Regions from separate parts of the Streptomyces sp. NPDC001315 genome, predicted to be linked through region 2. Evidence: riboswitches for the same ligand, from Rfam matches in the RefSeq annotation. Region 2 holds a riboswitch; the other holds the start of a gene.
The links. A riboswitch is a leader RNA that binds a small molecule or an ion and turns the genes downstream of it on or off. The one in region 2 is predicted to bind glycine.
Positions count from the first base shown of each region.

Region 1: it holds a riboswitch for glycine, as region 2 does, so the genes downstream of both, gcvP (aminomethyl-transferring glycine dehydrogenase) here and gcvT (glycine cleavage system aminomethyltransferase GcvT) in region 2, are expected to answer to the same signal.

Region 1 is NZ_JBIAWZ010000017.1:9,447-25,233, forward strand. It holds gene ACFY16_RS32490 (DNA polymerase IV) at 1-816, shown strand, start outside; gene ACFY16_RS32495 (PRC-barrel domain-containing protein) at 993-1,364, opposite strand; glycine riboswitch at 1,479-1,574, shown strand; gene gcvP (aminomethyl-transferring glycine dehydrogenase) at 1,754-4,639, shown strand; gene ACFY16_RS32505 (molybdopterin-binding protein) at 4,779-5,198, opposite strand; gene ACFY16_RS32510 (ABC transporter ATP-binding protein) at 5,281-6,372, opposite strand; gene ACFY16_RS32515 (ABC transporter permease) at 6,494-7,351, opposite strand; gene modA (molybdate ABC transporter substrate-binding protein) at 7,348-8,175, opposite strand; gene ACFY16_RS32525 (hypothetical protein) at 8,384-8,530, shown strand; gene ACFY16_RS32530 (molybdopterin-binding protein) at 8,762-9,157, opposite strand; gene ACFY16_RS32535 (hypothetical protein) at 9,372-9,890, opposite strand; gene ACFY16_RS32540 (amino acid transporter) at 9,995-11,950, opposite strand; gene ACFY16_RS32545 (hypothetical protein) at 12,565-12,699, shown strand; gene kdpF (K(+)-transporting ATPase subunit F) at 12,696-12,785, shown strand; gene kdpA (potassium-transporting ATPase subunit KdpA) at 12,818-14,518, shown strand; gene kdpB (potassium-transporting ATPase subunit KdpB) at 14,515-15,787, shown strand, end outside.
Region 2 is NZ_JBIAWZ010000002.1:71,995-87,781, reverse strand. It holds gene ACFY16_RS07560 (L-serine ammonia-lyase) at 105-1,472, opposite strand; gene glyA (serine hydroxymethyltransferase) at 1,559-2,821, opposite strand; gene gcvH (glycine cleavage system protein GcvH) at 2,836-3,213, opposite strand; gene gcvT (glycine cleavage system aminomethyltransferase GcvT) at 3,331-4,449, opposite strand; glycine riboswitch at 4,633-4,734, opposite strand; gene ACFY16_RS07540 (AAA family ATPase) at 4,905-5,579, shown strand; gene ACFY16_RS07535 (enhanced serine sensitivity protein SseB) at 5,789-6,592, shown strand; gene ACFY16_RS07530 (enhanced serine sensitivity protein SseB C-terminal domain-containing protein) at 6,729-7,529, shown strand; gene ACFY16_RS07525 (ABC transporter permease) at 8,360-9,358, shown strand; gene ACFY16_RS07520 (ABC transporter substrate-binding protein) at 9,393-11,162, shown strand; gene ACFY16_RS07515 (ABC transporter permease) at 11,232-12,239, shown strand; gene ACFY16_RS07510 (ABC transporter ATP-binding protein) at 12,236-13,333, shown strand; gene ACFY16_RS07505 (ABC transporter ATP-binding protein) at 13,330-14,643, shown strand; gene ACFY16_RS07500 (trimeric intracellular cation channel family protein) at 14,812-15,468, shown strand; gene ACFY16_RS07495 (alpha/beta hydrolase) at 15,377-15,787, opposite strand, start outside.

The DNA of each region.
Region 1 (15,787 bases), on a different contig from region 2:
CGGCGGGCCGGGATCACCACGGTCGACGAGATCGCCGGGGCGGGCGAGGACGAGCTCGTACGGCTGCTGGGCAAGGCGCACGGGCACGCGCTGCACGCCATGGCGCAGGCGCGCGACGACCGGCCCGTCGTGGCCGAGCGGGAGGCCAAGTCGGTGTCGGTCGAGGACACCTACGACGTGGACATCCACGACCGGCTCAGGGTGGGGCTCGAGGTGCAGCGGCTGGCCGACCGGTGCGTGCGGCGGCTGCGCGGGGCCGGGCTGTCCGGGCGGACCATCGTGCTGAAGGTGCGGCGGTACGACTTCTCCACGCTGACCCGGTCCGAGACGCTGCGGGGGCCCACGGACGATCCGGCGGTCGTACGGGAGGCGGCCGCCCGGCTGCTGGACTCCGTGGACACAACGGGCGGTGTGCGGCTGCTCGGGGTGGGCGTGTCCGGGCTCGCCGACTACACGCAGGAGGATCTGTTCGCACAGGCGGCCGGTGAGCGGTCGGAGGGTGCGCTGGAGGAGTCGGCGGTGGACGAACCCGTGCAGGAGCCGCAGGAGCCGGTGGAGAGGCGTTGGCCGGCCGGGCACGACGTGCGGCACGCCGAGTACGGGCACGGATGGGTGCAGGGCAGCGGCCTCGGGCGGGTCACCGTGCGGTTCGAGACGCCCGACTCGGAACCGGGGCGGGTACGGACTTTCCGGATCGACGACCCGGACCTGGAAGCGGCGGATCCACTGCCGCTGGTGCGGCGAAGACCGGAGGATGGCGAGGTCCCGGCTGTGGACGACGGTGTCGGGGGGGAGCGGTCGGCTGCCTCGGGGTGAGCCCGGTGCGGCAGCTTGCCCAGTGACGGCCTTCCCGGGAAGCAGAGCCAGGATGAGCGTCGCGGGCCCGGCGCCTTGCCGGGGCCCGGCCGGCCCGGAAGGAAGGACCCGGGCGCGGGTTCTCGGGCCGCCTGCGGGCGGAACGCCCGGTCCGTCGGCCCGCCCTCGCGCAGCCTTCAGGTCTCGTCCGTGCCTGCCAGCTTGCCGAAGTCGTGGTCCGGGAACGGGGGAGGAGCGGCGATGTCGAGGCCATAGTGGTGGTAGAGCTGGAGTTCCTGTTCGGGGGAGAGGTGGCGGCCGACACCGAAGTCGGGGGCGTCTTTGATCAGGGCGCGGTCGAAGGGGACACGCAGGGCGCCCTCGATCAGTTCGCTGGGCTCGAGCGGGACGAAGGCGTCCCTTGAGAACAGGCCGGTACGTATGGCTGCCCACTCCGGCACACCGGTCGCGTCGTCGAGGTAGACCTCGTCAATGGTGCCGATCTTGGTGCCGTTGCGGTCGAACGCCTTGCGGCCGATCAGGTTGCGCGGATCGATATCGGTCTGCACGGGCCCTCCTCTTGGTCGCAACTCATCCGTAAGCACTACAAAAGAGCACATTCAGGAAGGCGGCCACTCGAAGGATCCGACGTCGACCTCGCTGGTAGGCTGGCGAACGGCTGCTGACCCCGTGCGGGAGAGTCCTCCGGACATCATCGGAGGCGCCGAAGGAGCAAATCCTCCCCGGAATCTCTCAGGCCCACGTACCGCACGGACGAGGTCACTCTGGAAAGCAGAGCGGGTGTCGACGGCATCCGCTCTCACCGACGGTGAAAGCCGGTGACCCCTCCTGGGCGACCCGGTGAAGCTCTCAGGTTGAGATGACAGAGGGGGAGGCCGTCCGGGTACCCGCGCCGTGGTGCCCCTCGCAGGTCGCGTCAGACCAGGAGGCCTCCGCAATGACCGCCCACCGCATTCCGCTCTCCGAGCTCGAACAGGGAATCCCGTTCGAGCAGCGCCACATCGGGCCCGACCACGAGGCGCGGGCCAAGATGCTCGCGCAGGTCGGCTACGGCTCGCTGGACGAGCTCACAGCAGCCGCGGTGCCGGACGTGATCAAGAACGCCGACGCGCTCGACCTGCCGGGTGCGCGCACCGAGGCCGAGGTGCTGGACGAGCTGCGTTCCCTCGCGGACCGCAACCAGGTCCTCGGCTCCATGATCGGTCTCGGCTACTACGGGACCTTCACGCCGCCCGTCATCCTGCGCAACGTCATGGAGAACCCGGCCTGGTACACGGCGTACACGCCGTACCAGCCGGAGATCTCGCAGGGCCGCCTCGAGGCGCTGCTGAACTTCCAGACCATGGTCGCCGAGCTCACCGGACTCCCGACGTCGGGCGCCTCGCTGCTGGACGAGGGCACGGCCGCGGCCGAGGCCATGGCGCTGTCCCGGCGCATGGGCAAGAACAAGAAGGGCCTTTTCCTGGTCGACGCGGACGCGCTGCCGCAGACCATCGCCGTGATCGAGACCCGCGCCGAGCCGACCGGCGTCGAGGTCGTCGTCGCCGACCTCAGCGGCGGCATTCCGGCGGAGATCGCCGAGCGCGAGATCAACGGCGTGCTGATCCAGTATCCGGGCGCCTCCGGTGCCGTGCGCGACCTCAAGCCGGTCATCGACCAGGCCCACGAGCTGGGCGCGCTGGTCACCGTCGCCGCGGACCTGCTCGCGCTGACCCTGCTGACCTCGCCGGGCGAGCTCGGCGCGGACATCGCGGTCGGTACGACGCAACGCTTCGGCGTGCCGATGGGCTTCGGCGGACCGCACGCCGGCTACATGGCCGTGCACGAGAAGTTCGCACGCAGCCTGCCCGGGCGGCTCGTGGGCGTCTCCGTCGACGCGGACGGGAACCGGGCCTACCGCCTTGCTCTGCAGACGCGTGAGCAGCACATCCGCCGGGAGAAGGCGACCAGCAACATCTGCACCGCGCAGGTGCTGCTCGCGGTGATGGCCGGGATGTACGCCGTCTACCACGGGCCCGAGGGCCTGAAGGCCATCGCCCAGCGCACCCACCGCTACGCCACGCTCCTCGCCGCGGGCCTCACCGCCGGCGGTGTCGAGGTCGTCCACGGCGCCTACTTCGACACGCTCACCGCGCGGGTGCCGGGCCGGGCCGCCGAGACCGTGGCCGCGGCGCGCGAGGACGGCGTCAACCTGCACCTCGTCGACGCCGACCATGTGTCGCTCGCCTGCGACGAGACCACCACGCGGGCACAGATCGCCGCCGTGTGGACGGCGTTCGGGGTCGAGGCCGACATAGAAGCCCTGGACGTAGTCACCGAGGACGCCCTGCCGGCCGCGCTGCAGCGCACCGACACGTACCTCACCCACCCGGTCTTCCACCAGCACCGCTCCGAGACCGCGATGCTGCGCTACCTGCGCAGGCTGGCCGACCGCGACTACGCGCTCGACCGCGGCATGATCCCGCTGGGCTCCTGCACCATGAAGCTCAACGCGACCACGGAGATGGAGCCGGTCACCTGGCCCGAGTTCGGCCAGCTGCACCCCTTCGCGCCCGCCGAGCAGGCGCAGGGCTACCTCACGCTCATCCATGAGCTGGAGGAGCGGCTCGCCGAGGTCACCGGCTACGACAAGGTCTCCCTCCAGCCCAACGCCGGGTCGCAGGGCGAGCTGGCCGGTCTGCTCGCCGTACGCGGGTACCACCGGGCCAACGGGGACGAGCAGCGCACCGTCTGTCTGATCCCGTCCTCCGCGCACGGCACCAACGCCGCCAGCGCCGTCATGGCCGGCATGAAGGTCGTCGTCGTGAAGACCGCCGAGGACGGCGAGATCGACGTCGAGGACCTGCGGTCGAAGATCGAGCAGTACCGCGACCGACTGTCGGTGCTGATGATCACGTACCCGTCGACGCACGGCGTGTTCGAGGAGCATGTCGCCGACATCTGTGCGCAGGTGCACGAGGCGGGCGGCCAGGTCTATGTGGACGGCGCCAACCTCAACGCGCTGGTGGGGCTCGCCCAGCCGGGGCACTTCGGTGGCGACGTCTCGCACCTGAACCTGCACAAGACGTTCTGCATCCCGCACGGCGGCGGCGGCCCCGGCGTCGGCCCCGTGGCCGTACGGTCGCATCTGGCGCCGTACCTGCCGAACCACCCGATGCAGCCCGCGGCCGGTCCGGAGACCGGGGTCGGTCCGATTTCGGCGGCCCCGTGGGGTTCCGCGGGCATCCTGCCGATCTCGTGGGCGTACGTCCGCCTCATGGGCGGTGAGGGACTCAAGCGGGCCACTCAGGTGGCGGTGCTCTCCGCCAACTACATCGCCAAGCGGCTCGAGCCGCACTACCCCGTGCTCTACACCGGCCCGGCCGGGCTGGTCGCGCACGAGTGCATCATCGACCTGCGGCCGCTCACCAAGGCGACCGGCGTGAGCGTCGACGACGTCGCCAAGCGGCTCATCGACTACGGGTTCCACGCGCCGACGATGTCGTTCCCGGTGGCCGGGACGCTGATGATCGAGCCGACCGAGTCCGAGGACCTGATCGAGCTGGATCGGTTCTGCGAGGCGATGATCGCCATCCGCGCGGAGATCGAGAAGGTCGGCGCGGGCGACTGGCCGGCCGAGGACAACCCGCTGCGGGGCGCTCCGCACACCGCTGCCGCCCTCGGCGGGAAGTGGGAGCACGCATACAGCCGGGAGGAGGCCGTCTTCCCGGCCGGCGTCTCGGCCGCCGACAAGTACTGGCCGCCGGTGCGCCGTATCGACCAGGCCTTCGGCGACCGGAACCTGGTCTGCTCGTGCCCGCCGCTGGACGCGTACGAGGACTGAGCGCTCCGCTGGAAGCGCGGTGACGAAACTGCGGGCCGGTGGGGGCCGGTCGCGCAGTTCCCCGCGCCCCTCGAGTCGCTCGGGGCATGTGACGAGGCCTCCGCTTCGGCCGGTCGGTCGGGGCGGAGCCCCTGCGCGTTCACGCGGACGCGAGTGACACCTCGGTCGACTTGATCAGGGCGATGACGGGGGAGCCCGTCGACAGGCCGAGGTCGGTGGCGGCGTCCTTGGTGATCGCCGCGGTCAGCTCGGCACCGTCGACGGCGACCTTGACGGTGGCCATGGCACCGCCGGTGGCGACATCACGCACCGTGCCGGGCAGCTGGTTGCGGATGGAGAGGCCGTCCACCCCGCCCGTGGCGAGGGAGACCTCCGTCGCCTTCACCAGAGCGCGTACGGCGGAGCCCGCTGTGAGGCCGAGTTCCTCGACGGCCTCCAGGGTGATCGCCGCGGTGAGGTCCTGGCCTCCGGTCAGGCGGACCTTGACCGTTGCCATGACCTCGCCCGGGGTGACGGCGGTGACGGTGCCAGGGATCTGGTTGCGGATGCTCAGGCTCATGGGATGCCTCGCAGAAGGTGGGGTTTGTCCTGATGTGGGTCCTGGGTGGCCCCACCGTAACCGGCGTGCATCGGCCTTGGCGTCAGGCCGGGTACGCGTGCGTCTGCGTCGCCTTCACCGTCGCCCAGACCGGTGCGCCCGGGTGCAGGTCGAGTTCGGCCGCGGCGACCGTGGTCAGGTCCGCGGCGAGCGGGAGTTCGCCGGTGAGGGCGGCGCGGATCTGGTCGCCGTGGGTCTCCAGGCCCGCGACCTCGCAGTGCCAGAGGTTGCGGGCGCTGGTGCCGGTGGGGCGGTCCCGGTGGAGGGTGACCGCGCTCGGAGGGAAGGCCACGAAGACTCCTCCCGAGAGGTCCTCGGTGGTGGTGAGGGCCGGACCCCCGTCGAGGCGGACCGTGTGACCTTCGGCCTGCCCTCGGTACAGGTTCAGACCGACCAGCTGCGCGATGTAGTCCGTACGCGGGTGGCGGGCGATGTCGGACGGGGTGCCCTCCTGGACGACGCGGCCGTGCTCGACGACGATCAGCCGGTCGGCCAGCACCATGGCGTCCAGCGGGTCGTGGGTGACCAGGACGGCGACCGCCTCGAACTCGTCCAGGTGACGGCGGAGTTGGGCCCGCACCTCAAGGCGGGTGCGGGCGTCCAGGGCGGCCAGGGGTTCGTCGAGGAGCAGCAGGCGGGGGTGGGTGGCCAGGGCGCGGGCGAGGGCGACGCGCTGCGCCTGACCGCCCGAGAGGCGGCGGGGCTTGGCACCGGTGTGGTCGGCCAGGCCCATGCGGTCCAGCCATTCGGCGGCCTGTGCACGGGCCTGCGCCCTGCTCGCGCCCCGGCAGCGCGGGCCGAAGGCCACGTTGTCCAGAGCCGTCAGGTGCGGGAAGAGCAGGTAGTCCTGGAAGACCACGCCGACCGGGCGCGACTCCGGAGGCGTACGGTCCAACGATGCGCCGTCGAGACGCAGATGGCCGGCCGTGAGCGGGACGAGACCCGCGAGTGCGCGCAGAGCCGTGGTCTTGCCGGCGCCGTTCGGGCCGAGCAGAGCGACGACGTCACCGGGTGCGGCGGACAGTGTCACGTCGAGGCGGAAGGCGCCGCGGTCCACGACGAGACGGGCGTCGAGGCCCTGGCCGCGAGCGTCCTCGGAGGCGAGGCCGGCCTCGGCGGCGTCAAGATCGGTCATGAAGCAATCGTCCGGCATGGTCGGGGGATCTGGGCAGAGGTCTTCGCGGCGCTCTCCGGCAGGTGCAGGGGGTGCCGCAGAGGTGCTCGTGGCCTGCTGGTCCGTGCTGCTGGTCGCGGCGTCATGAGGCCGTCATCCAACGGTCCCGCAAGCCCGCCAGTACCGCGATCGACACGGCCAGCAGCACCAGGCTGAGCGCGATCGCCGCCTCCGGGTCGTTCTGCAGGGCGAGGTAGACCGCGAGCGGCATGGTCTGGGTGCGGCCGGGGAAGTTGCCCGCGAAGGTGATCGTCGCACCGAACTCGCCGAGCGCGCGGGCCCAGGCGAGGACGGCACCCGCCGCGATGCCCGGCGCGATCAGCGGCAGGGTCACCCGGCGGAACGCGGTGAAGCGGGAGGCGCCCAGGGTGGCGGCCGCCTCCTCGTAGCGCGGGTCGGCGGCCCGCAACGTGCCCTCGACGCTGATGACGAGGAACGGCATCGCCACGAAGGTCTCCGCGACGACGACGCCGGTCGTGGTGAACGGCAGCGTGATCCCGAACCAGGCGTCCAGCCACTGGCCGACGACCCCGTTGCGGCCGAGCGCGAGCAGCAGCGCCACACCGCCGACGACCGGAGGCAGGACGAGGGGCAGGGTCACCAGGGCGCGAACGAAGCCACGGCCGGGAAAATCCGTGCGGGCCAGCACCCAGGCCAGGGGGACGCCGATGACCAGGCTCACCGCGGTCGCCGCCGTGGCGCAGACGAGGGACAGCCGGAGGGCCTGCCAGACCTCGGTGCTGGTCAGCTGCTCGGGCATGCTGCTCCAGGGTGCCCGTACGAGCAGGGCGATCAGGGGCAGGAGCAGGAAGGCGAGGCCCACGAGCGCGGGCAGGAGCAGGGGCAGTGGGACGCCCCGGGGGCGCTCGCGGACGCGGCCGCGCCGCGGGCCGCCCTTGAGGGTGTCGCCCGCGGCTTCGGCCTTGTCGGTCGGGGTCACGGCTTCAGGAACCCGGCCTCGGTCAGGACCTTCTGACCCTCGGCGGACTGCACCAGCGCGATGAACGCCTTGGCGGCCTCGGCGTTGGGCGCGTCCTTGAGCAGGGCGATCGGGTAGTCGTTGATGGCGTCGGAGGACTCGGGGAACTCAACGCCTTCCACCTTGTCACCGGCCGCGTGCACATCGGTCTTGTAGACGACCGCTGCGTCGGCCTCCTTCAGTTCGACCTTCGTCAGGGCGCTCTTGACGTCCTGCTCGTAGGAGACCGGGGTCAGCTTGAGGCTGCCGGCGTCCAGCGCCTTCTGGGCGGCGGCGCCGCACGGCACCGTCTTGTCGCACAGGACGACCTTCAGGCCGGACTTGGTGAGGTCCTTCAGGGAGGCGATCTTGTCGGGGTTGCCCGGCAGGGTGGCGATCTCCAACTGGTTGCGGACGAAGGTGACGGGCGTGGTGGCCGCGTCCTTCTTGTCCGTCACGATCGCCATGGTCTTGGCGCTGGCGGCGGCGAAGACGTCCGCGGGGGCGCCGCCGGTGATGCCGGCGGCGAGGCTGTCGCTGCCGCCGAAGTTGAAGGTGACGCTCGTCCCCGGGTGCTCCTTCTCGAACTCCTTGCCCAGGGTCGTGAAGCTCTCCTTGAGGGAGGCGGCCGCGAAGACGGTGACGGTGCCGGAGAGCTTCGGCGACGCCGAGACCGAGGAGTCGGATTTGGCGGACGAGTCCGAGTCCGAGTCGGAGGACGAGCAGGCGCTCAGCGCCAGCAGTGCGGCGGCACCCGCACCGGCCATCTGCAGGGTGCGGCGGGTCCGGCGTGCGGGACGGGTCATCACGGGTCTACTCCCTCTGCTGCTTCACCTGAGAGCCGTCGGGCCCTTCCACGATCTCGTGCGTACCGTGCAGCGATGATACTGCCGCAGATGCGAGGCGTAAGTCTCCTGTGGCATCGCATGATCTGTTTGCAGGCCGGGTTGGGGTGGGCATGTGCGTTTGTACGTGGCTGTCGTCCGGGTACCGTAATCCGGGAGGTGGTGGCACGTGACGCTCGCGGAGCTCTCCCTGATCGGAGACCTCGCCCGCCCGACCCGCCTGACCGTGCCGGACCTGCTCGGCTGGCGTCAGCACCGGGTGCGGGCCAGTTTCGAGTGCGCCACCAGCGGTAGGGCGTCGACAAGAGCGGGGTGACCGGGGCGACGATCTCGCTCGTCGACCGGGCGCCCCAGGGGGGCTCATCGCGTCCGGAGCAGGCCGCACGGGCTCGACTCCCGATTCACGCGTGGGCCACGCATGCCGCTGCGTCGGCGGTACCGCGTCGCGCTCGCGCGTGAACGCCACTTCGCACGGGCGGCGGCCGCCTGTCACGTCTCGCGGTCCTCGCCGTCCGGTCAACGCCTGAACGGCGGAGGCCGCTCCCGCTCAGACGCGGTCGATGTGCACGTTCGTCGACTTCACCCGGGCGGTGGCCTCCATGCCGACCTCCAGGCCCAGATCCTCCACGGCCTCGCGGGTGAGCAGGGAGACCAGGCGGTGCGGGCCGGCCTGGATCTCCACCTGGGCCGCGACGTCGCCGAGCTTGATCGCGGTGACGATGCCGGGGAAGGCGTTGCGGACCGAGGTGTACGGGGCGTCTTCCTCGGTGGTTCCGCCCCTGGCTAGCTCGACGGAGAACGCGGCGAGGTCCTTTCCGTCGATGAGACGGCGGCCGCTCTCGTCGCGGTGGGTGGCCACCCGGCCGGCGTCCGCCCAGCGCCGGGCGGTGTCCGGGCTCACGCCGAGCAGCCGTGCCGCCTGGCCGATTGTGTAGGACTGCATGTGAGTCACGATAGGGCCGGGAACGGGCGGTGGTGGACGGGGGCTGGTGACCCGGCCGGCGTCGTCGTGGACACCGACTCCCTGGCACTCGACTCCGCCAAGATCAGGACACGTCCGGCGGGTGAACCGGATACCCCGGTCGTCCTGCGTGTCGAGATCGTCGGCCGTACGAGACACGGGCGGGTCATGGCGCGTCTGCCGCGGCGCGCGCCGCTCAGGAAATCCCCGACTCCCTGAGCACGGCCCGCGCGGTGGCGTCGTCGATCTCCCGGCCCAGCCGCTCCAGCACCTCGGTGCCCTCCCACAGCGTGCCGCGTTCGCGCGAGCGGCGCGCGCCCGTGTCCAGGTCGTGCCAGAGCAGCGGGTTGGCGACGAGGACACGGGGGTCGAGTTCCAGCCGGTGACCCTGGGTGTCCCGCAGGACCAGGTGTCCGGAGACGCCGGGGTACTGCCGTATGTCGGTCAGCGCGTCGGTACGCACCATGTGCCCGCGTACGGGGCCGCGTATCGCCAGCCAGCCGGGGCCCGCGCTGACGCGCTGCGGCAGGAGCACCGTGAGGACCGCGGCGGCCATGGCCAGCCACAGCACGGCCCGCGCCGGCGTCAGGGTTCCGGCGTCCCAGTCGACCAGGAAGGTCAGTCCGCAGAAGACCAGGGCGCAGGCCACCGCGAGCCAGGCGCGCTTCCGCCAGTGGCGGTCGCCGTCCGGGGGGAGTGGTGTGGTGCGTCCCATGAGGCCGACGGTAGGCCCGCGCCGGCGGCGTGGACACCGGCGCTGACGGTGCTCTGACGCCGTACGGTCCGATCTTGACGGGGTCCTGACGCGCCGGGTTGTGCTCAGCCGGTGTGGACCCGCGGTCGTCGTGCGCGGTCCGGCTCCGCCTCGCGCAGGACCTCCCGGGTGACCGGGGCGACCTCGCCCTGGCCGAAGAGGAAGAAGCGCAGGAAGTTGGCGAACGGGCTGCCCTCGGTCCACTCGAAGTAGATGTGCGGGGTGCAGCCGGTGGCGTCGCGGACGTGCAGGAGCAGCGCGGCCAGGGCGTTGGGGATGGAGGCGGACTCCAGGGTGAGCACACGGTAGCGGTTGTGCAGGACCTCGCCGCGGACGGTCAGGCCCGCCTCGAACTCGGAGGGGTCCGTCACCGTCACCTCGACGAAGACGAAGTCCTCCTGTTCCGGCATGTCGTTGTCGGCCCGGATCTGCTCGATCTTGTCGCGGTACTCGGCCTTGTCCCGGCGGTCGGGCTCGTTGGCGATGAACCGCATCTTCCGGCTGGCCATGTCCCGGATGAATCGTTCCGCCATGTCGTCCAGCGTCACGCTGGTGACGCGGAGCTCGAAGGCGCGGGCCAGCCGGGAGAGCAGGGAGACCAGGATGATGCCCGCGATGAAGCAGGCGCCGATCTTCACGCCGTCGGGGCGCTCGATGACGTTCAGGACGGTCGTGTAGAGGAAGACCGCCGAAATGACGCCGAACGCGATGGTCCAGTTGCGCTGGCCCGCCTTGCGCGCGGCGATGGTCACGGCGATCGCCGCGGAGCTGATGAGCACCAGTACGCCGGTGGCGTACGCGCCGCCCTGCGCGTCCACGTCCGCGTCGAAGATCCACGTGACGAGGAAGCCGATGAGCGTGAAGACGATGACCATCGGGCGGACGGCCCGTGCCCAGTGCGGAGCCATGCCGTAGCGGGGCAGATAGCGCGGCATCAGGTTCAGCAGGCCCGCCATGGCGGAGGCGCCGGCGAACCACAGGATCGCGATCGTCGAGGCGTCGTAGACCGTGCCGAAGGCGTTGCCCAGGTATTCGTGCGAGAGATACGCCAGTGCACGCCCGTTGGCCTGGCCGCCGGACTCGAACTCCTTCTCCGGGATCAGGAGGGTGGTGATGAAGCTGGTGGCGATCAGGAAGCAGCTCATGATCAGGGCCGCGGTGGTGAGCAGCTTCTTGGTGTCCCGGATGCGGCCGGTCGGCTGTTCCTCGGTGTCGTCCGGGTCGCCCTTGACGTGCGGCATGACGGCGACGCCGGTCTCGAAGCCGGAGAGGCCGAGCGCCAGCTTGGGGAAGACCAGGAGGGCCACGCCGACCATGGCGAAGACGTTGCCGTGTTCGGCGGTCAGGGCGGTGGACCAGTCGGTGACCACGTGGCCGGCGGTGACGACGTGCCACAGGCCGACGATCACGACGACGACGTTGAGTCCGAGATAGATGCCCACCAGGACGACGGCGACGCCGATCGCCTCCAGGAAGCCCTTGAGGAACACCGCGCCGAGCAGCGCCACGAGGAACAGGGTGATCAGCATCTGCTTGTCGTGCAGGACGCTGTTCAGGTGCGGGTTCTCGACCAGGTGGGTCGAGGCGTCCGCCGCCGACAGGGTGATGGTGATCAGGAAGTCCGTGGCCGCGAACCCCAGCAGGGTCAGCACGAACAACTTGCCCTGCCAGAACGACAGCAGCCGCTCCAGCATCGCGATCGAACCCTCGCCGCGCGGGCTCTCCTCGGCCACGCGTCGGTACACGGGCAGGGCGCCCGCCAGGGTGACGATCACCAGCACGATGGTCGCGATGGGTGACAGCAGGCCGGCCGCGAGGGCCGCGATGCCCGGCTGGTAGCCGAGGGTCGAGAAGTAGTCGACACCTGTCAGGCACATCACCCGCCACCAACGCTGGCCCTTGTGCGCGGGTTCGGGTACGGCGTGCGGTCCCTGGTGGCCGCCGCCCTTGCCCATGTCGGACAGGCCCTCCAGCATCCAGGCGCGCAGGCGACTGGGAGGCGGGTGTTCGGTTGTGGCCATCGGCGTGCTCCTGATGTGCAGCTCAGCGTGTGGGTTCCGGCCATCACGCGGACGGCGGCACCAGCGTAAGCGGAGCGTGACGTCTGGGCCCACGGATCTTGGGGCGGTAGGCGTCAAGCTTCCGTTAAGAGTGGCCGTGTGAGCGGGGCTGCGCATCAGACAAGGGGCAAGCGGGCCCGGCCAGGCACGGGTTGGGCTGTACGGGGGACGAGCGGGTCGGTCGCCGAGGGGCCGATACCCGACGTCACGCTCTCGTACGGTCGCGGGACCTGGGCCGCCGACAACGGAGTGGACGGGTTCGCGCACCAGGCGGAAGCCGGCGGCCAGGCGAGCGGGAGGCCGACGCGGTGGTGGATCGAGCGGCTCCAGTGGGCAGGGCGCCGCGGCCGGGCGGGCCCGGGGAAACCCTCCGGCTGCGGCTGGGCCTGGGCTGCTGCAAACCAGCGGGGCGCCCTCGTCGCGCACGCCGTGCGGCGGGAGACCTACGCGGTGATCTGCCGGCTGCGGTTCCGGCCGTGCTGAACGGCGACCACCAGACCGCGTAAGAGTCCTGTCAAAGGCCCGCGGTAAGCCGTAAGGGACCCGTCAACGGCGGTCGAATCCGGAGACCGAGGTTGTTTCCTCGAACCGTTCCCGTCCAACGAACCTCACTCCAGGAGTCCACGATGGCCGATCTGGCCTTCGTCGTCACCACGATCGCGGTCTTCGCGTTCGTGGCCTTCATCGCCAAGGGGGTGACGAAGCTGTGACCGCCGAGAACATCGTCGGCCTCGTCGTGGCCGTCGCCCTGCTGGGTTATCTCGTCCTCGCCCTGATCTTCCCGGAGAGGTTCTGACCGTGACATCAGCTGCTACCGCAGCGGGCGACATGGGTCCCGTACTCGCCGGCGTACTCCAACTGCTCGCCCTCATAGCGGCGCTGGCACTCGCCTACGTCCCCCTCGGCACCTACATGGCCAAGGTCTACTCCTCCGACAAGCACTGGCGGGCCGAGAAGTGGATCTACAAGGGCATCGGTGCCGACCCGAACACGGAGATGCGCTGGCCCGCCTATCTGCGCGGTGTCCTCGCCTTCTCCGCGGTCGGCGTCCTCTTCCTCTATCTGCTGCAGCGGCTCCAGGGCGTCCTGCCCGGTTCCCTCGGCTTCTCAGCGATCGACCCGGACCAGGCGTTCAACACCGCCGCCTCCTTCGTCACGAACACCGACTGGCAGTCGTACTACGGCGAGCAGGCCATGGGCCACGTCGTGCAGACCGCCGGTCTGGCCGTGCAGAACTTCGTCTCCGCGGCCGTCGGCCTCGCCGTCGCGGTGGCCCTCGTACGCGGCTTCGCCCTCCCCCACTCTCGACTTCGCTCGAGCGGGGGGACCCCCATCCGCACCGGTGAGCTCGGCAACTTCTGGGCCGACCTGGTGCGTGGCACGGTCCGCATCCTGGTGCCGGGCGCCGTGATCGCCGCGATCGTGCTCGTCGCGTGCGGTGCGATCCAGAACTTCTCCGGGATCCATGAGGTCGGTCAGTTCCTGGGCCGGTCGCAGCAGTGGAACGGCGGTGCGGTGGCCTCGCAGGAGGCCATCAAGGAGCTGGGCACCAACGGCGGCGGCTACTTCAACGCCAACAGTGCCCACCCCTTCGAGAACCCGACCCCGTTCACGAACCTCTTCGAGATCTTCCTGCTTCTGGTGATCCCGTTCGCGCTGACCCGCACGTTCGGCATCCTGGTCGGCTCGGTCAGGCAGGGCTACGCGATCCTCGCCACGATGGCCACCATCTGGGTCGGCTTCGTCGCCCTGATGATGTGGACCGAGTTCGCCCACCACGGCACGGCGTTCCAGATCGCCGGTGGTGCGACGGAGGGCAAGGAGACCCGCTTCGGCGTCGGAGCCTCGTCGATCTTCGCGGTGTCGACCACTCTCACCTCGACCGGTGCGGTGGACTCCTTCCACTCGTCGTTCACCGGCCTCGGCGGCGGCATCACCCTGCTCGGCATGATGCTGGGCGAGATCGCGCCCGGTGGTACCGGCTCCGGCCTCTACGGCATGTTGATCATGGCGATCATCGCGGTGTTCATCGCCGGCCTGATGGTCGGCCGCACGCCCGAGTACCTGGGCAGGAAGATCGGCACCCGCGAGATCAAACTGGCGGCCTGCTACATCCTGATCACCCCGGCGCTGGTGCTCACCTTCACCGCGATCGCGATGGCCCTGCCGACCCCGGCGCACTCGATGACCAACAGCGGGGCGCACGGCTTCTCCGAGATCCTGTACGCCTACACGTCCGCCTCCAACAACAACGGCTCGGCGTTCGCCGGTCTGAACGCGGACACGCAGTGGTTCAACAGCACCCTCGGTCTCGCGATGATCCTCGGCCGCTTCCTGCCGATGGTGTTCGTGCTGGCCCTCGCCGGCTCGCTCGCCGGACAGAAGCCGGTCCCGGCCACCGCGGGCACCCTGCGCACTGAGAAGCCGCTGTTCACCGGTCTGCTGGTGGGCGCGATCCTGATCATCACCGGTCTGACGTACTTCCCGGCCCTCGCGCTGGGTCCGCTGGCCGAAGGGCTGGCGTCATGACCACCGAGGTAACGAATCACGAGGACTCGATGTCCACAGCCACCCCGACCCGGGCGCCGCACAGCGACGTACCCACCGCGCACAGGTCCCCCGAGGGCCGTGTCGGAGCGGGCCTCTTCGATCCGAAGCAGCTGGTCAAGTCGCTGCCGGACGCCTTCCGCAAACTCGACCCGCGGGTGATGGTCAAGTCGCCCGTCATGTTCGTGGTGTGGATCGGCTCCCTGCTGACCACCGTCTTCTCCTTCAAGGACCCGGGCGCCTGGTTCGGCTGGACGATCAGCGCCTGGCTGTGGCTGACCGTCGTCTTCGCCAACCTCGCCGAGGCCGTGGCCGAGGGCCGCGGCAAGGCGCAGGCCGACACCCTGCGCAAGGCCAAGACCGACACGGTGGCCCGACGGCTCGCCGGCGACCGCGAGGAGCAGGTCCCCGGCACCGAGCTGAGGATCGGCGACCTGGTCGTCTGCGAGGCGGGCGACGTCATCCCCGGCGACGGTGATGTCGTCGAGGGCGTGGCGAGCGTCGACGAATCGGCGATCACCGGTGAGTCGGCTCCCGTCATCCGCGAGTCCGGCGGCGACCGGAGCGCCGTCACCGGCGGTACGAAGGTGCTGTCCGACCGCATCGTCATCAGGATCACGACGAAGCCCGGTGAGACCTTCATCGACCGGATGATCAACCTGGTCGAGGGCGCGGCACGGCAGAAGACGCCCAACGAGATCGCGCTGAACATCCTGCTGGCGTCGCTGACGATCGTCTTCCTTCTGGCCTGCGCCACACTGCCGCCGTTCGCGGACTACGCGGGTTCCCACCTGACGATGGTCGTGCTGGTGGCCCTCCTGGTCTGCCTGATCCCGACCACGATCGGCGCGTTGCTGTCCGCGATCGGCATCGCGGGCATGGACCGTCTGGTCCAGCGCAACGTCCTGGCGATGTCGGGCCGTGCGGTCGAGGCCGCCGGTGACGTCTCCACCCTGCTGCTCGACAAGACCGGCACCATCACCCTCGGCAACCGTCAGGCGTCCGCGTTCGTGCCGGTACGCGGCGCCACCGAGGCAGAGGTCGCGGACGCCGCCCAGCTCTCCTCGCTGGCCGACGAGACGCCCGAGGGACGCTCCATCGTCGTACTGGCGAAGGAGAAGTACGGGCTGCGCGAACGTCACCAGGGCGAACTGGCCGGCGCCGAGTGGATCGCCTTCACCGCCCAGACCCGGATGTCCGGTGTGGACGTCGACGGCCGGAGGATCCGCAAGGGCGCGGCCGGTTCGGTGA
Region 2 (15,787 bases):
TGGTGTATGCCCCACCTTGGCACGGGCGATCCCTCGACGCGGCGGAATACCAGCCTCGGCCCGCAATTCGTGCGGCGCTCCTCGGCCGGACGGGTGACAGCCGTTCAGCACTCGATGATGTTGACCGCCAGCCCGCCCCGGGCCGTCTCCTTGTACTTCACGGACATGTCCGCGCCCGTGTCCTTCATCGTCTTGATGACCTTGTCGAGGGACACCTTGTGGGAGCCGTCGCCGCGCATGGCCATGCGGGCGGCGGTGACGGCCTTGACCGCGGCCATGCCGTTGCGTTCGATGCAGGGGATCTGGACCAGGCCGCCGACCGGGTCGCAGGTCAGGCCCAGGTTGTGTTCCATGCCGATCTCGGCGGCGTTCTCGACCTGCTCGGGGCTGCCGCCCAGCACCTCGGCGAGGGCGCCGGCGGCCATGGAGCAGGCGGAGCCGACCTCGCCCTGGCAGCCGACCTCGGCGCCGGAGATGGAGGCGTTCTCCTTGAAGAGCATGCCGATGGCGCCGGCGGCGAGGAGGAAGCGGACCACGCCGTCCTCGTCCGCGCCCGGGACGAAGTTCATGTAGTAGTGCAGAACCGCCGGGATGATGCCGGCGGCGCCGTTGGTGGGGGCCGTCACCACGCGGCCGCCGGCCGCGTTCTCCTCGTTGACCGCCATCGCGTAGAGCGTGATCCACTCCATGGAGTGGGCCAACGGGTCGCCCTCGGCGCGCAGTTGACGTGCCGTGACCGCGGCGCGGCGGCGCACCCGCAGGCCGCCGGGCAGGATGCCCTCGCGGGACATGCCGCGGGACACGCAGGCCTGCATCACCCGCCAGATCTCCAGCAGGCCGGTGCGGATCTCGTCCTCGGTGCGCCACGCACGCTCGTTCTCCAGCATCAGGGAGGAGATCGACAGGCCGGTCTCCTTCGTCAGGCGCAGCAGCTCGTCGCCCGTGCGGAAGGGGTACTTCAGGACCGTGTCGTCCAGCTTGATGCGGTCCGCGCCGACGGCGTCCTCGTCCACGACGAAGCCGCCGCCGACGGAGTAGTACGTCTTGGTCAGCAGCTGCGCGCCCGAGGCGTCGTAGGCCCACAGGGTCATGCCGTTGGCGTGGTAGGGGAGGGTTTTGCGGCGGTGCAGGACCAGATCGTCGTCGAAGGAGAACGGTATGTCGTGCTCGCCGAGGAGCCGGATCCGTCCCGCCTCCTTGATCTCCGAGACCCGTTCGTCGGCCCGTTCCACATCGACCGTGCGGGGCGAGTCGCCCTCCAGGCCGAGGAGCACGGCCTTGGGGGTGCCGTGGCCGTGGCCGGTCGCGCCGAGCGAGCCGTACAGCTCCGTGCGGACGGACGCGACGGACGTCAGCAGGTCCTCGTTGCGCAGCCGGCGGGCGAACATGCGCGCCGCGCGCATCGGGCCGACCGTGTGGGAGCTGGACGGGCCGATGCCGATCGAGAACAGGTCGAAGACCGAGATGGCCACGGTGACTCCTCAGAACGGGGGTGGAACAAGGGACGGGGCACCGCGCTCACCTCTCAGTGTGCGCGCGGTGCCCCCGTACAGCGGTACTACTGCCCCAGGGTGGGGTAGAGCGGGTGCTTGTCGGCCAGGGCCTTGACCCGGGACTTCAGCGCCTCGACGTCGTAGGACGGCTTCAGCGCCTCCGCGATCACGTCCGCGACCTCGGCGAAGTCCTCGGCCCGGAAGCCGCGGGTGGCCAGGGCCGGCGTGCCGATCCGCAGGCCCGACGTCACCATCGGCGGGCGCGGGTCGTTCGGGACGGCGTTGCGGTTGACCGTGATGCCGACCTCGTGGAGGCGGTCTTCGGCCTGCTGGCCGTCCAGCTCGGACTCGCGCAGGTCGACCAGGATCAGGTGGACGTCGGTGCCGCCCGACAGGACGTTCACGCCGGCCTCGCGGGCGTCCGGTGCGGTGAGCCGCTCGGCGAGGATCCGCGCGCCGTCGACCGTACGGCGCTGGCGCTCCTTGAAGTCCTCGCTCGCGGCGACCTTGAAGGAGACCGCCTTGGCCGCGATCACGTGTTCCAGGGGACCGCCCTGGAAGCCCGGGAAGACGGACGAGTTCAGCTTCTTCGCGAAGTCCTTCTTCGCGAGGATGATCCCGCCGCGGGGCCCGCCCAGCGTCTTGTGGGTGGTGGAGGTGACCACGTCCGCGTACGGCACCGGGTTCGGGTGCAGCCCGGCCGCGACCAGGCCCGCGAAGTGCGCCATGTCGACCCACAGGTAGGCCTCGACCTCGTCCGCGATCCGGCGGAACTCCGCGAAGTCCAGCTGCCGCGGGTACGCCGACCAGCCCGCGATGATCACCTTCGGGCGGTGCTCCTTGGCGAGCCGCTCGACCTCGGCCATGTCGACCAGGCCGGAGTCGTCCACGTGGTACGCGACCACGTTGAACTGCTTGCCGGAGAAGTTCAGCCGCATCCCGTGGGTGAGATGGCCGCCGTGGGCCAGGTCCAGGCCGAGGATGGTGTCGCCGGGCTGGGCGAGCGCGAACAGCGCGGCCTGGTTGGCGGAGGCGCCCGAGTGGGGCTGCACGTTGGCGTACTCGGCGCCGAACAGCTCCTTCACCCGGTCGATGGCGATCTGCTCGGCGACGTCGACGTGCTCGCAGCCGCCGTAGTAGCGGCGGCCCGGGTAGCCCTCGGCGTACTTGTTGGTGAGGACCGAGCCCTGCGCCTCCATGACCGCGGCCGGCGCGAAGTTCTCGGAGGCGATCATCTCGAGGGTGGACTGCTGGCGGTGCAGCTCGGCGTCGACGGCGGCGGCGATGTCCGGGTCGAGCTCGTGCAGGGGCGTGTTCAGAAGCGACATGTGTACGTGACTCCTCAGCCGGCGGAAAAAGCGGTGTACTCGTCGGCGGAGAGCAGGTCGGCCGGCTCCTCCGCCACGCGCACCTTGAACAGCCAGCCGCCCTCGAAGGGGGCCGAGTTCACCAGCGACGGATCGTTCACCACGTCCTCGTTGACCTCGGTGACCTCACCGTTGACAGGGGAGTACAGGTCGCTGACCGACTTGGTCGACTCCAGCTCGCCGCAGGTCTCGCCCGCGGCCACCGTGTCACCGACCTCCGGGAGCTGGACGAAGACGACATCGCCGAGCGCGTTGGCCGCGTGCTCCGTGATGCCGACTGTCGAGACGCCGTCCTCGGCGCCCGACAGCCACTCGTGCTCCTTGCTGTAGCGCAGCTGCTGGGGGTTGCTCATGGCCTGAATTCTCCTGTACGCGGGGGAGTGCTGGTGAATGGGGGGCTGCTGGAACCGCTGGTGAGCAGCGGAAATGTGCGCGGTGTCACGTAAGGGACGTAAGGACCGCGCTCAGTGTTACTTCTGGCGCTTGTAGAACGGCAGCGCCACGACCTCGTACGGCTCGTGGCTGCCTCGGATGTCCACGCCGACTCCCGGCGTGCCCGGCGCCGCGTGTGCCGCGTCGACGTACGCCATGGCGATCGGCTTGCCCAGCGTGGGGGAGGGGGCGCCGGAGGTGACCTCGCCGATCACCTCGCCGCCGGCGACGACGGCGTACCCGGCGCGGGGGACGCGGCGGCCCTCGGCGACCAGGCCGACGAGGACACGCGGGGGCTGCGAAGCGGCGCGCTCGGCCGCCGCCTCCAGCGCCGTACGCCCCACGAAGTCGCCGTCCTTGTCGAACTTCACGACCCGCCCGAGCCCCGCGTCGAAGGGCGTCAGGGAGGTGCTCAGCTCGTGCCCGTACAGCGGCATGCCCGCCTCCAGGCGCAGCGTGTCCCGGCAGGACAGGCCGCAGGGGACCAGGCCGACGCCCTCGCCGGCCTTGGTCAGGGCCTGCCACAGTTCGACGGCGTGCTCGGGTTTCACGAACAGCTCGAAGCCGTCCTCGCCGGTGTATCCGGTGCGGGCGATGAGCGCGGGGACGCCGGCGACGGTGCCGGGCAGGCCCGCGTAGTACTTCAGGCCGTCGAGGTCGGCGTCGGTGAGGGACTTGAGGATGCCGGGGGATTCCGGGCCCTGGACCGCGATCAGCGCGTACGCGTCCCGGTCGTCCCGCACCTCGGCGTCGAAGCCGGCGGAACGCTCCACGAGCGCGTCCAGCACGACCTGGGCGTTGGAGGCGTTGGCGACGACCATGTACTCCGTCTCGCCCAGCCGGTAGACGATCAGGTCGTCGAGGATGCCGCCGTCGGCCCGGCAGATCATGGTGTAGCGGGCGCGGCCGGCGCCGACGGAGGCGATGTTGCCGACCAGGGCGTAGTTGAGCAGCCGCGCCGCTTCCGGCCCCGTGACCGTGATCTCACCCATGTGCGAGAGGTCGAACAGGCCGGCCCTGGTGCGCACCGCGTTGTGCTCGTCGCGCTCGGAGCCGTAGCGCAGGGGCATGTCCCAGCCGGCGAAGTCGGTCATGGTCGCGCCGAGCGAGCGATGCAGGGCATCGAGGGCGGTGTGACGGAGTGGGGTGCTGCTCATCGGTCGGTCGTCTCCAAGGGCGATGGGGGCACCTCCCGCGCGAGCGAAGTCGAGCGTGGGGGAGGGCGAGGTAGTTCCTCCCCATCTGTCATCGGAACCTGAGAGGTTCACCATGACCACACGTGATCATGGTTTGCACCTTGGGTGGAGCCGCTGTCGCAGCGGCCCGCTTTTCAGATGTGCCTCGCCCGCGCGGTAACGGGGCCTGAGAGATTCAAGGGAGGGACTTGCTCCTTCGGCGCCCCGGTGCAGCACTGCTGCTGGGGACTCTCCCGCGCGGATTCAAGCGGCCGGTATGCAGTTGGCGCGGACATCATTGCACGCATCGCCCGGCAAGGGCAGGCCGCATCTGTAACCGGGCTGTGGCGGTACGCGAACGAAAACACGAGACACCGCGCATTACCTTCTCTTTACGCTCGGCGGGGAAAGGACTTACCTGACCCCAGGGGAGGACGATCACGGTGAACAGGATCACGGCGTACGCCACCAGCTCGGCCGCGGCACTGCCCAAGCAGCCCGCGGCCCCGGCCGTGGAGGCGTGCGGCCCGCGGTCGGCGCCGGTCGTCCGCGATCTGCGCGAGCGCTCCCGGCACAGCCCGCACGGCCTGGTCTTCGGCCCCCGCGACCTGGTCGTGATCACCGGCCTGCCCGGCAGCGGCAAGTCCACGCTGATGCGGCGCGCGGTGCGGGGCGTACGCATCGACTCCCAGGACACCCGCGACCGCTGGGACGCCCGGGCGCCGCGCTTCCTGCCGTACGCCGTCTACCGCCCGCTCGTCCGCCTCGCCCACTACGCCGGACTGCGCCGCGCGCTGCGCACCGGTGAGGGAGTGGTCGTGCACGACTGCGGCACTCAGGCCTGGGTGCGCGACTGGCTGGCCCGCGAGGCCCGCCGCCGGGGCGGCACCCTGCACCTGCTGCTGCTCGACGTCACCCCCGGCACGGCGCTCGAGGGCCAGCGCGACCGGGGCCGCGGCGTCTCGCGCTACGCCTTCCTGCGCCACCGCCGCGCGGCCGCCCGCCTGCTGCGCGCCGTGGAGAAGGGCGAGCTGCCCCCGGGCTGCGGCTCGGCGGTACTGCTGGACCGGGACGCGGCGGACGTGCTGCGACGGATCGCCTTCACGAGCTGAGCCGGACCTGAGCGGTACCGGAGCCGGACCTGATCCGGACCGGAGCCGGACTTGCTTCGGACCTGCTCCGGACCAGCTTCGGACCTGCCTCCGGGGTGATCCGCCGACGGGCGGCCCGGAGGTGGATCGGTCTCCGGGACGATTCAGTCGGGGTTCGTACCGGTTAGCCTTTTCAGCCACAGCAGCGGTTCCCAGCAGGCGGTAGAGAGATGGACTTCCCGGCGGACCTTCCCGCGGACTTCCCGGCGGGCTTCCCCGCGCAGACGCACCCCCATCCGCACGGCGGATGGCCCGGCAACGAGCTGGAGGAGGTGCTCGCCGCCTCCCTCGGCGTCCCGACGGCCGGCGGACGGATCGTCGAGGTGCTCGGCCGCAGCTTCGTCTGGGTGCCGCTGCCCAACGGCGGAGGCCCGCACAGCGGCCCTCTCGACCTGCCCACGCTGGAGATCGAGGGCCAGGTGTACGTGCCGGTCTTCAGCTCCGAGGAGCAGTTCCGGCAGGTCGTCGGCTCGCACATGTCGTACACCGTCGCGCCCGCCGTGGAGTTCGCCCGCGGTCTGCCGCCGCAGGTCGGCATCGTCGTGAACCCGGACGGCGTGGTGGGCATCCCGCTCCCGCCGGCCGCCGTGGCCGAGCTGTGCCGGAGCGGGCGGACCCCGCTCGACGGGTTCGCCGGCGGCGGCCGGGTGCGGCTGTTCGAGCCCGACTGGCAGGACGACCCGGTGGACTTCCTCGCCGCGGCCTCGGCCGAGTTCGCCGACATCGGCGTCGTACTCACCGCCCGCCGCTGCCTGGCCGCCATCGAGACCGGCGATCCCGTCCTGTTCGTCGGCGTCGAACTGTCCCAGTGGGAGGGCGACCTGCGCGTCCTCCCGCTGGACGCACTCGGCCGGGCGCTCGCCAAGGTCGCCGTCCAGTGGCCGGTGAACCTCGTCCTCCTGGACGTGGTCGAGGACCCGGTGACGGACTGGATGCGGGAGCGGGTACGCCCGTTCTACCAACGGGACCACTGAGAACCGACCGCGCCCGCCGACGCGGAACAACCCCCGAACGCAGAACAACCCCCGAACTCCTGGGCGGCTGTTGTCTAACGAGCCACCTAAGGTGGTTTCATATCCAAGGCCACGTTTCTCGAAGGGGCGGTAAAGGGTGAGCGCGAGCGGCACTGCCGCGACCGGGCAGGTCGAGCACATGCTGCGCCAGGTGACGCCCGGGCGTTACGACGCCTACGAGGCGCTCCTTCGTGCGCTCGCGACCCCGTCCTCCGGCCAGGTCTGGATGCTGCTGTGGCACGGCCAGGCCGGCTCCCCCGACGCCCAGTACGGGAACATGGAGGTCAACGGCTACGGCTACGCGCCCTGTGTCACCTCCGCCCAGGAACTCTCGGCCAGCGGCTGGAACCGTTCGTACGAGGTGGTGGACGGCCTCGACGTCGCCCGCACGCTGTACCCCGACCACTTCGGCCTCTGGCTGAACCCGCACGCCCCCGGCGGCGGCCTCGGCATCCCCTGGCTCGACCTGCGCCGGATCGCGACGGGCCTGGAACGCCAGCCGGCCGGCCCGCTGCGGCTGTCCGAGCCCGGAATCGAGATCCCCCAGTTCTACGCCCTGCTCGCGCAGAACGCCCACCGCACCCCGGCGGTCCGCGCGCTGCGCCGCGCCTGGGTGCAGCCCGCGCTCGGGGCGCCGTACCTCGCCATCGGCCTCGACGTGTACGACACCTCGCCGCCCGCCGTCGACTCCGTCCGCGGGATGATGCAGCAGTCCATCGGCGCGGTGCCGGACGGGCTGCCGGTGTCGACCGTGGCGATGTCCGACGAGCACGACCCGGTCGTGATGTGGATGCGGGCCAACGCCCGCCCCTTCTACGACCGCGAGGCCCACGCGGCGCCCGCCCCGGCCCAGGCTCCCGCGGGCGATTACGGCTACCCGGGCTCGCGCCCCTACTGACCGTCGGCTTCGGTTCCAACTGGCCTCTGGCTTCGGTTTGAACTGACCTCTGGCTTCGGTTTGAACTGAACTGCTGGCTTCGGCTCGACCTGAACCGCTGGCTACGGCTCGACCTGACCTCCGGCGTCGGCTCGAACTGACCTCCGGCCTCCGGCCCGATCCGACCTCCGGCTCGACCTGACCTCCGGCTCCAGCTCGACCGGCCGGACAGGTCCTGGTCGGCCGGGCGCATGCCGGACGGACGGTCGGCCGGCTCGGGAGACCGGACCGGCCGCTCAGCAGCCGTGAGTTCGGGCGACGGTGGTGGGCGAGCCACCCGCCATGGGCCGGCCGACGGTGGTGGGCGAGCCGCACGCCCAGGACTCGCCGACTGCCGTTCCGGCGGCGGCCGGAGCGGTTCTCGTCGTGACCGAACAGAGCGCACGCCACCGATGGGTCGCCGCGTCGGCGAGACAGAAGTCGGCCACGCCGTTCGGGCCCGGCAAGTGCCATGCCGGGGGAGCCCGTTCGCATCGCGACGTGTGGAGCCGGAAGGCCGATCTCCGGAGGGCGATGCCCCGTGTTCGGATAACGGAACACCCAGATCGGCATCACGGTTGCGCATACATTCTCCGTGAGGCCTGGCGTGTGATCGTGAAGGCGTCGAATACTCGCCTTCTCAGACGCGAGGCCATGGATCCAGCGAGTGCGTACCCATCGGTGCCAATCCGGGATCAACTGGACAGCTGGGCCGCACTCATCGGCGCAGGCCGCGTAGCAGGTAAGTGAACCAAGCCGCCTACAGCGGCGGATGAAGGCCGGTCACCACCGGCGAGAGGGGTCGGGTCACCGTGACCGCACCGATCGAGACCACCGGATCGGCAGCCGAGGCACAGCCGGAGGCTGTGCTCGTCGGCGTCGAGAAGGGGCAGATCGAGGGCCGTTCCCTGGGGCAGATCGCCTGGTCCCGCTTCAAGAAGGACAAGGTGGCGGTCGCCGGTGGCGTGATCGTCATCCTGCTCATCCTGCTCGCGGTGCTCTCCCGGCCCCTCCAGGCGCTGTTCGGCCTGGATCCGAACGCCCTGCACCAGGACCTCATCGACCCCAACACCTCGCTGCCCAAGGGCGACTTCGGCGGCATGAGCTGGGACCACCCGCTCGGTGTGGAGCCGAAGTTCGGCCGCGACATCGCCACCCGCATCCTGGAGGGCTCCTGGGTGTCGCTGGTCGTCGCCTTCGGCGCCACGATCCTGTCGAACACGATCGGCGCGGTCCTCGGTGTGGTGGCCGGCTACTACGGCGGGCGGGTCGACACGATCATCAGCCGGCTGATGGACACCTTCCTGGCGTTCCCCCTGCTGCTGTTCGCGATCGCCATCTCCGCCACCCTGCAGGGCGGTGCCTTCGGGCTGGAGGGCCTGCCGCTGCACATCAGCGTGCTGATCTTCGTCATCGGCTTCTTCAACTGGCCCTATCTGGGCCGTATCGTCCGCGGCCAGACGCTGGCCCTGCGTGAGCGGGAGTTCGTCGACGCCTCGCGGGGGATGGGGGCCAGGGGCCCGTACATCCTCTTCCGGGAGCTGCTGCCGAACCTCGTGGGCCCGATCATCGTCTACTCGACGCTGCTCATCCCGACCAACATCCTCTTCGAGGCGTCCCTGAGCTTCCTCGGCGTCGGCATCCAGCCCCCGCAGGCGTCCTGGGGCGGCATGCTCAACCAGGCGGTCGACTTCTACCAGGTGGACCCGGAGTACATGATCGTGCCTGGTCTCGCCATCTTCGTGACCGTGCTGGCGTTCAATCTGCTCGGCGACGGTCTCCGCGACGCTCTCGACCCGCGCAGCCGCTGATCCGGCCGCGGTGAGAGTCCACAAGTTTCCGACAATGGAGGGGAAGCAGACCATCATGCGAAGGTCAGCGCTGGCCGCGGTCGCGGCCATCGGCAGTGTGAGCCTGCTGCTTGCAGGTTGCAGCAAGGCCGATGACAACAAGGAAAACGGGAACAAGTCGGCTGGGGCCAACGCAGCGACCAAGGGCGTCGTCAACGCCTCCACCCAGAAGGGTGGGACGGTCACGTACGAGTACAGCGACGTCCCGGACTCCTTCGACCCCGGCAACACGTACTACGCGTACATGTACAACCTCAGCCGGCTGTACGCCCGCCCGCTGATGACCTTCAAGCCCGGTGCGGGCGAGGAGGGCAACACGCTGGTCCCGGACCTCGCCGCGAGCGCGGGTGTGCCGAGCGACGGCGGCAAGACCTGGACGTACAAGCTGCGTTCGGGCCTGAAGTACCAGGACGGCACCGCGATCACCTCGAAGGACGTCAAGTACGCCGTCGAGCGCTCCAACTTCGCGCGTGACGTGCTCTCCCTCGGCCCGAACTACTTCCAGCAGTTCCTCGAGGGCGGCGACAAGTACAAGGGTCCCTACAAGGACAAGAGCGCCGAGGGCCTGAAGTCCATCGAGACGCCGGACGACACCACGATCGTCTTCAAGCTCAACCGCGCCTTCCAGGAGTTCGACTACCTGGTCGCGACGCCGCAGACGGCTCCGGTGCCGCAGGCCAAGGACACCGGCATCGACTACGTCAAGAGCATCGTGTCCTCGGGCTCGTACCAGTTCCAGAGCTACGAGGAGGGCAAGCAGGCCGTCCTCGTCCGCAACAAGAACTGGGACGCGGCGACGGACCCGCTGCGCAAGCAGTACCCGGACAAGATCGTCGTCAAGCTCAAGGTCAACGCCGAGACCATCGACCAGGACGTCCAGGCCGGTGACGCGATCGACCTCGGCGGTACGGGTGTCCAGGCCGCGACGCAGGCGAAGGTCGTCAACGACGCCGCTCTGAAGGCCAACACCGACAACACCTACGGTGGCCGCCTGGTCTACATGGCGATCAACACCCAGGTCGCGCCGTTCGACAACGTCGCCTGCCGCAAGGCCGTCGAGTACGCCATCGACAAGGTCTCCGTGCAGACCGCCGAGGGCGGCCCGATCCGCGGTGACATCGCCACCACCGTCCTGCCGCCGGACATCCCGGGCTACCAGAAGGCAGACGTCTACGCCACCACGGGCAACAAGGGTGACGTCGCCAAGGCCAAGGAGCAGCTGAAGGCCTGCGGCAAGTCGACCATCACCACCAACATCTCGGCGCGCAGCGACCGTCAGCAGGAGATCGACGCGGCCACCGCGATCATCGCCTCGCTGAAGAAGGTCGGCATCAACGCCACCCTCAAGCAGTACCCGTCGGGCAAGTACTTCACCGACTACGCGGGTGTGCCGACGTTCGACAAGAAGCAGAACATCGGTCTGCACATGATGCAGTGGGGTGCCGACTGGCCCGGCGGCTACGGCTTCCTGCAGCAGATCCTGCACGGCGACGCGATCGGTGCGTCCGGCAACACCAACATCTCGTACCTCGATGACAAGCAGGTCAACGAGATGCTGGAGACGGCCATCGCCACCCAGGACGAGGCCAAGCGCAACAGCCAGTACGCCGAGATCGACAAGCGCACGATGGACCTGGCGGCGCTCGTCCCGCTGACCTACTTCAAGGTCCTGCTGTACCGCCCGGCCAACTACACCAACCTGGTGTCCACGGCGGCCTTCAGCGGTCAGTACGACTACCTCAACATCGGCACGACCAAGAAGTAGCCCCGGAAGGCAGGTGAAGGCATTGGTGCCCGCGGGCTTCGCGGCCCGCGGGCACCGACGCCGGTCCCCGTGATCTCGTACATCCTCCGTCGGACGTTCGCGGCAGTGATCCTGCTGTTGGTCGTCACCGCGGTCACCTTCGCGATCTTCTTCCTGCTGCCCCGGATGGCCGGCCAGACCGCCGACCAGCTCGCGCAGCAGTACATCGGAAAGAGCCCGACGAAGGCCGACATCGCCGCAGTCAAGCAGAACCTCGGTCTGGACCAGCCCTTGTACGCCCAGTACTGGCACTTCATCAAGGGGATCGTGTCCGGTGCCACCTACAACCTGGGGCCCACGACGGCGCACTGCGACGCGCCGTGCTTCGGTTACTCCTTCAAGAACCACGTCGCGGTGTGGCCGCAGCTCACCTCGCGCCTTCCAGTGACGATCTCGCTGGCTGCCGGCGCCGCCGTGCTGTGGCTGGTGTCCGGTGTGCTGATCGGCGTGGTCTCCGCGCTCAAGCCCCGCAGCTTCTTCGACCGCTCCTTCATGGGCGTCGCGCTCGCGGGTGTCTCGCTGCCCATGTTCTTCACGGGCAACCTGGCGCTGCTGCTCTTCACCTACCAGTGGCCGATCTTCGGCCGCACCTACGTACCGTTCACCGAGAATCCGGCCCAGTGGGCCAACACGCTCTTCCCCGCGTGGTGTTCTCTGGCCCTCCTCTACTCCGCCATCTACGCGCGGCTCACCCGCTCGGGCATGCTGGAGACGATGAATGAGGACTTCATCCGCACGGCCCGCGCCAAGGGCCTGCGCGAGCGCAAGGTCGTGGCCCGGCACGGGCTGCGGGCCGCGCTGACCCCGATCATCACCGTCTTCGGTATGGACCTGGGCCTGCTGCTCGGCGGCGCCGTGATCACCGAGAGCGTGTTCTCGCTGCCCGGCATCGGCCAGTACGCGGTGCAGGGCATCACCGACAACGACCTGCCCCCGATCCTCGGCGTCACCCTGCTCGCCGCCGTCTTCGTCGTGATCGCAAATCTCCTGGTGGACCTGCTGTACGCCGCCGCCGACCCTCGCGTGAGGCTCTCGTGACCGAACTCTCCAAGACCGGTGCCGCCGTGGGCGAACCCACGAGCTCGCCGGCGAACGCGCCCGACGCGTTCCTCGCGGTCCGCGACCTCAAGGTGCACTTCCCCACCGACGACGGTCTGGTCAAGTCCGTCGACGGGCTCAGCTTCCAGGTGGAGAAGGGCAAGACCCTCTGCATCGTGGGCGAGTCCGGCTCCGGCAAGTCCGTCACCTCGCTGGCGATCATGGGCCTGCACCGGCTCGGCGCGCGCGGCAAGAACGTGCAGATGTCCGGCGAGATCTGGCTCGGCGGCAAGGAGCTGGTCGGCGCCGACCCGGACGAGGTGCGCCGGCTGCGCGGCCGCGAGATGGCGATGATCTTCCAGGACCCGCTGTCCGCGATGCACCCGTACTACACGATCGGCAACCAGATCGTGGAGGCGTACCGGGTCCACCACGACGTCAGCAAGAAGGTCGCCCGCAAGCGGGCGGTCGAGATGCTCGACCGGGTCGGCATCCCCGAGCCGGCCAAGCGCGTGGACAGCTACCCGCACGAGTTCTCCGGCGGTATGCGTCAGCGCGCGATGATCGCCATGGCGCTGGTCAACAACCCCGAGCTGCTCATCGCGGACGAGCCGACGACCGCCCTCGACGTGACCGTCCAGGCGCAGATCCTCGACCTCATCCGGGACCTGCAGAAGGAGTTCGGCTCCGCGGTCGTCCTCATCACCCACGACCTCGGCGTGGTCGCCGAGATCGCCGACGACGTCCTGGTGATGTACGGCGGCCGGTGCGTGGAGCGAGGTTCGGTGGACGACGTCTTCGAGCGGCCGCAGCACCCGTACACCTGGGGTCTGCTCGGCTCGATGCCCCGCATCGACCGCGAGACCTCCGAGCGGCTCATCCCGGTCAAGGGTCAGCCGCCGAGCCTCATCAACGTCCCCTCGGGCTGCGCCTTCCACCCCCGCTGCCCGTACGCGGACGTCCCCAAGGGCGATGTCACCCGTACCGTGCGCCCGGAGCTCCAGCCGGTCGGCAGCGGACACTTCTCCGCGTGCCACCTCTCGCCGGAGGACCGTACGCGGATCTGGACCGAAGAGATTGCGCCGAAGCTGTGAGTGAGACGAAGAAAACGGACGTGGCCTCCTCGGTTCCCCAGCAGGCGTCGGCTCCCGAGGAGCGGGAGGTGCTGCTCAAGGTCGAGGGCCTGCAGAAGCACTTCCCGATCCGCAAAGGCGTGCTCCAGCGGCAGGTCGGCGCGGTCAAGGCGGTCGACGGTCTCGACTTCGAGGTACGCAAGGGCGAGACCCTCGGCGTGGTCGGTGAGTCGGGCTGCGGCAAGTCGACGATGGGCCGGGTCATCACGCGGCTCCAGGACCCGACCGGCGGCTCGATCCACTTCGAGGGCAAGGACATCACGAGGCTGAACTCGGCCGGGATGCGTCCGCTGCGGCGGGACATCCAGATGATCTTCCAGGACCCCTACGGTTCGCTGAACCCGCGGCACACCATCGGCGGGATCGTCTCGGCGCCCTTCCGGCTCCAGGGCGTGGAACCGGAGGGCGGGGTGAAGAAGGAGGTCCAGCGGCTCCTCGAGCTGGTGGGTCTGAGCCCCGAGCACTACAACCGCTACCCGCACGAGTTCTCCGGCGGTCAGCGCCAGCGCATCGGCATCGCCCGCGCGCTCGCCCTGAAGCCGAAGCTGGTCGTCGCCGACGAGCCGGTCTCCGCGCTCGACGTGTCGATCCAGGCCCAGGTCGTCAACCTGATGGACGACCTCCAGCAGGAGCTGGGCCTGACCTACGTGATCATCGCGCACGACCTGTCCGTGGTACGCCATGTCTCGGACCGCATCGCGGTGATGTACCTCGGGAAGATCGTCGAACTCGCCGACCGCACCTCGCTGTACGAGTCACCGATGCACCCGTACACCAAGGCGCTCATGTCGGCGGTGCCGGTCCCGGATCCCAAGCGCCGGGGTGCCAAGAGCGAGCGCATCCTGCTCAAGGGGGATGTGCCCTCGCCGATCTCGCCGCCGAGCGGCTGCCGGTTCCACACCCGGTGCTGGAAGGCGACGGAGATCTGCCGGACGACCGAGCCCAAGCTCATCGAGCTGCGGCCCGGCCAGCAGGTCGCCTGCCACCACCCGGAGAACTTCGCGGACCAGGCCCCGCAGGACACGGTGCTGCTGACCGCCGCCAAGGAGGCCGCGGAGCTGGTGGCGGACGAAGTCCTCGCGGAGTCGGCCGAGACGTCGGCGGCGGTGGCCGCGGAGATGGCTTCCACCGAGGGGACGCCTGCCGCCGAGGAGGCGGCCCCGTCCGAGGAGGCGGCCCCGTCCGAGGAAGCGGCTTCCGCCGAGGCTTCTGACGAGCCCGGTGACGCCGAGCCCGGTGACGCCGAGAAGCAGGAGTCGACCGACAAGTAGCGCATGACGAGATACCGAAGTCATGCACATGCCCAAACGGGGGAGCGCAGAGTCGTCCGCGTCCGCAGACGACTCATGGCGGTCTCCCGTTCGGCATGTTCAGGAGCAACCACCCCCGCAGGCCTCGCTTTGTAAGGTCCATAGGCTTCGGCAGGTAAGAATGTGAGGGTGCTCCAGCAACTGTTCAGCCCTTCCGTCCAGCACACGCTCGACCTGATCGGCATCTTCGTGTTCGCCATCTCGGGTGCGCTGCTGGCCGTCCGCAAGAACTTCGACGTCTTCGGCATCGCCGTCCTCGCCGAGGTGACCGCGCTGGGCGGAGGACTGTTCCGCGACCTGATCATCGGCGCGGTGCCGCCGGCCGCGTTCACGGACCTGGGCTACTTCCTCACACCGCTGCTCGCCGCCCTCCTGGTCGTCTTCCTGCACCCCCACGTGGAGCGCATCCAGGTCGGCGTGAACGTCTTCGACGCGGCAGGCCTCGGCCTGTTCTGCGTCGCCGGCACGACGAAGGCGTACGACTACGGGCTCGGGCTGCCCCAGTCGGCCGCCCTCGGACTCGCCACCGCCGTCGGCGGCGGCGTGCTGCGGGACGTGCTGGCCAACGAGGTGCCGTCGCTGCTGCGCTGGGACCGCGACCTGTACGCGGTGCCGGCCATGGTCGGCGCCATCATGGTCGTGGTGTGCATCCGCTACGACGTCCTCACCCCGCTGGCCAGCGGATTCGCCGCCCTCACTGCCTTCGTTCTGCGCCTGCTCGCGATGAAGTACCACTGGCGAGCGCCGCGCGCGTGGAATCGCCGGTCGACGGTACGAGAGGAGTAGCGCCCCTGACGGCGACGTGGTGCGGGCCCAGCTGCTGGGTCAGCCAGCGGAACGCCGGGACCACCTGCGGCCGCCACAGCGCCATGGTGTGGCCGCCCGCGCTCCTCGGGACGTACTCCACGTGTACGAACGTCGGCGGCCGCGCGGTCTGTTCCAGGGCCACGGCGGCCTCGTAGCCGTCGTGGGGCTGGCCGGAGAGGTAGAGCGCGACGGGGGGCGGGGTGCTCGCCCCGCGCAGCAGCAGGTAGGGATTGTTCTCGGCGCGCAGGGCCGGGTTCTGGGCGGTGAGCGAGTCGCGTTCGCCGATCGGGTCGTTGTA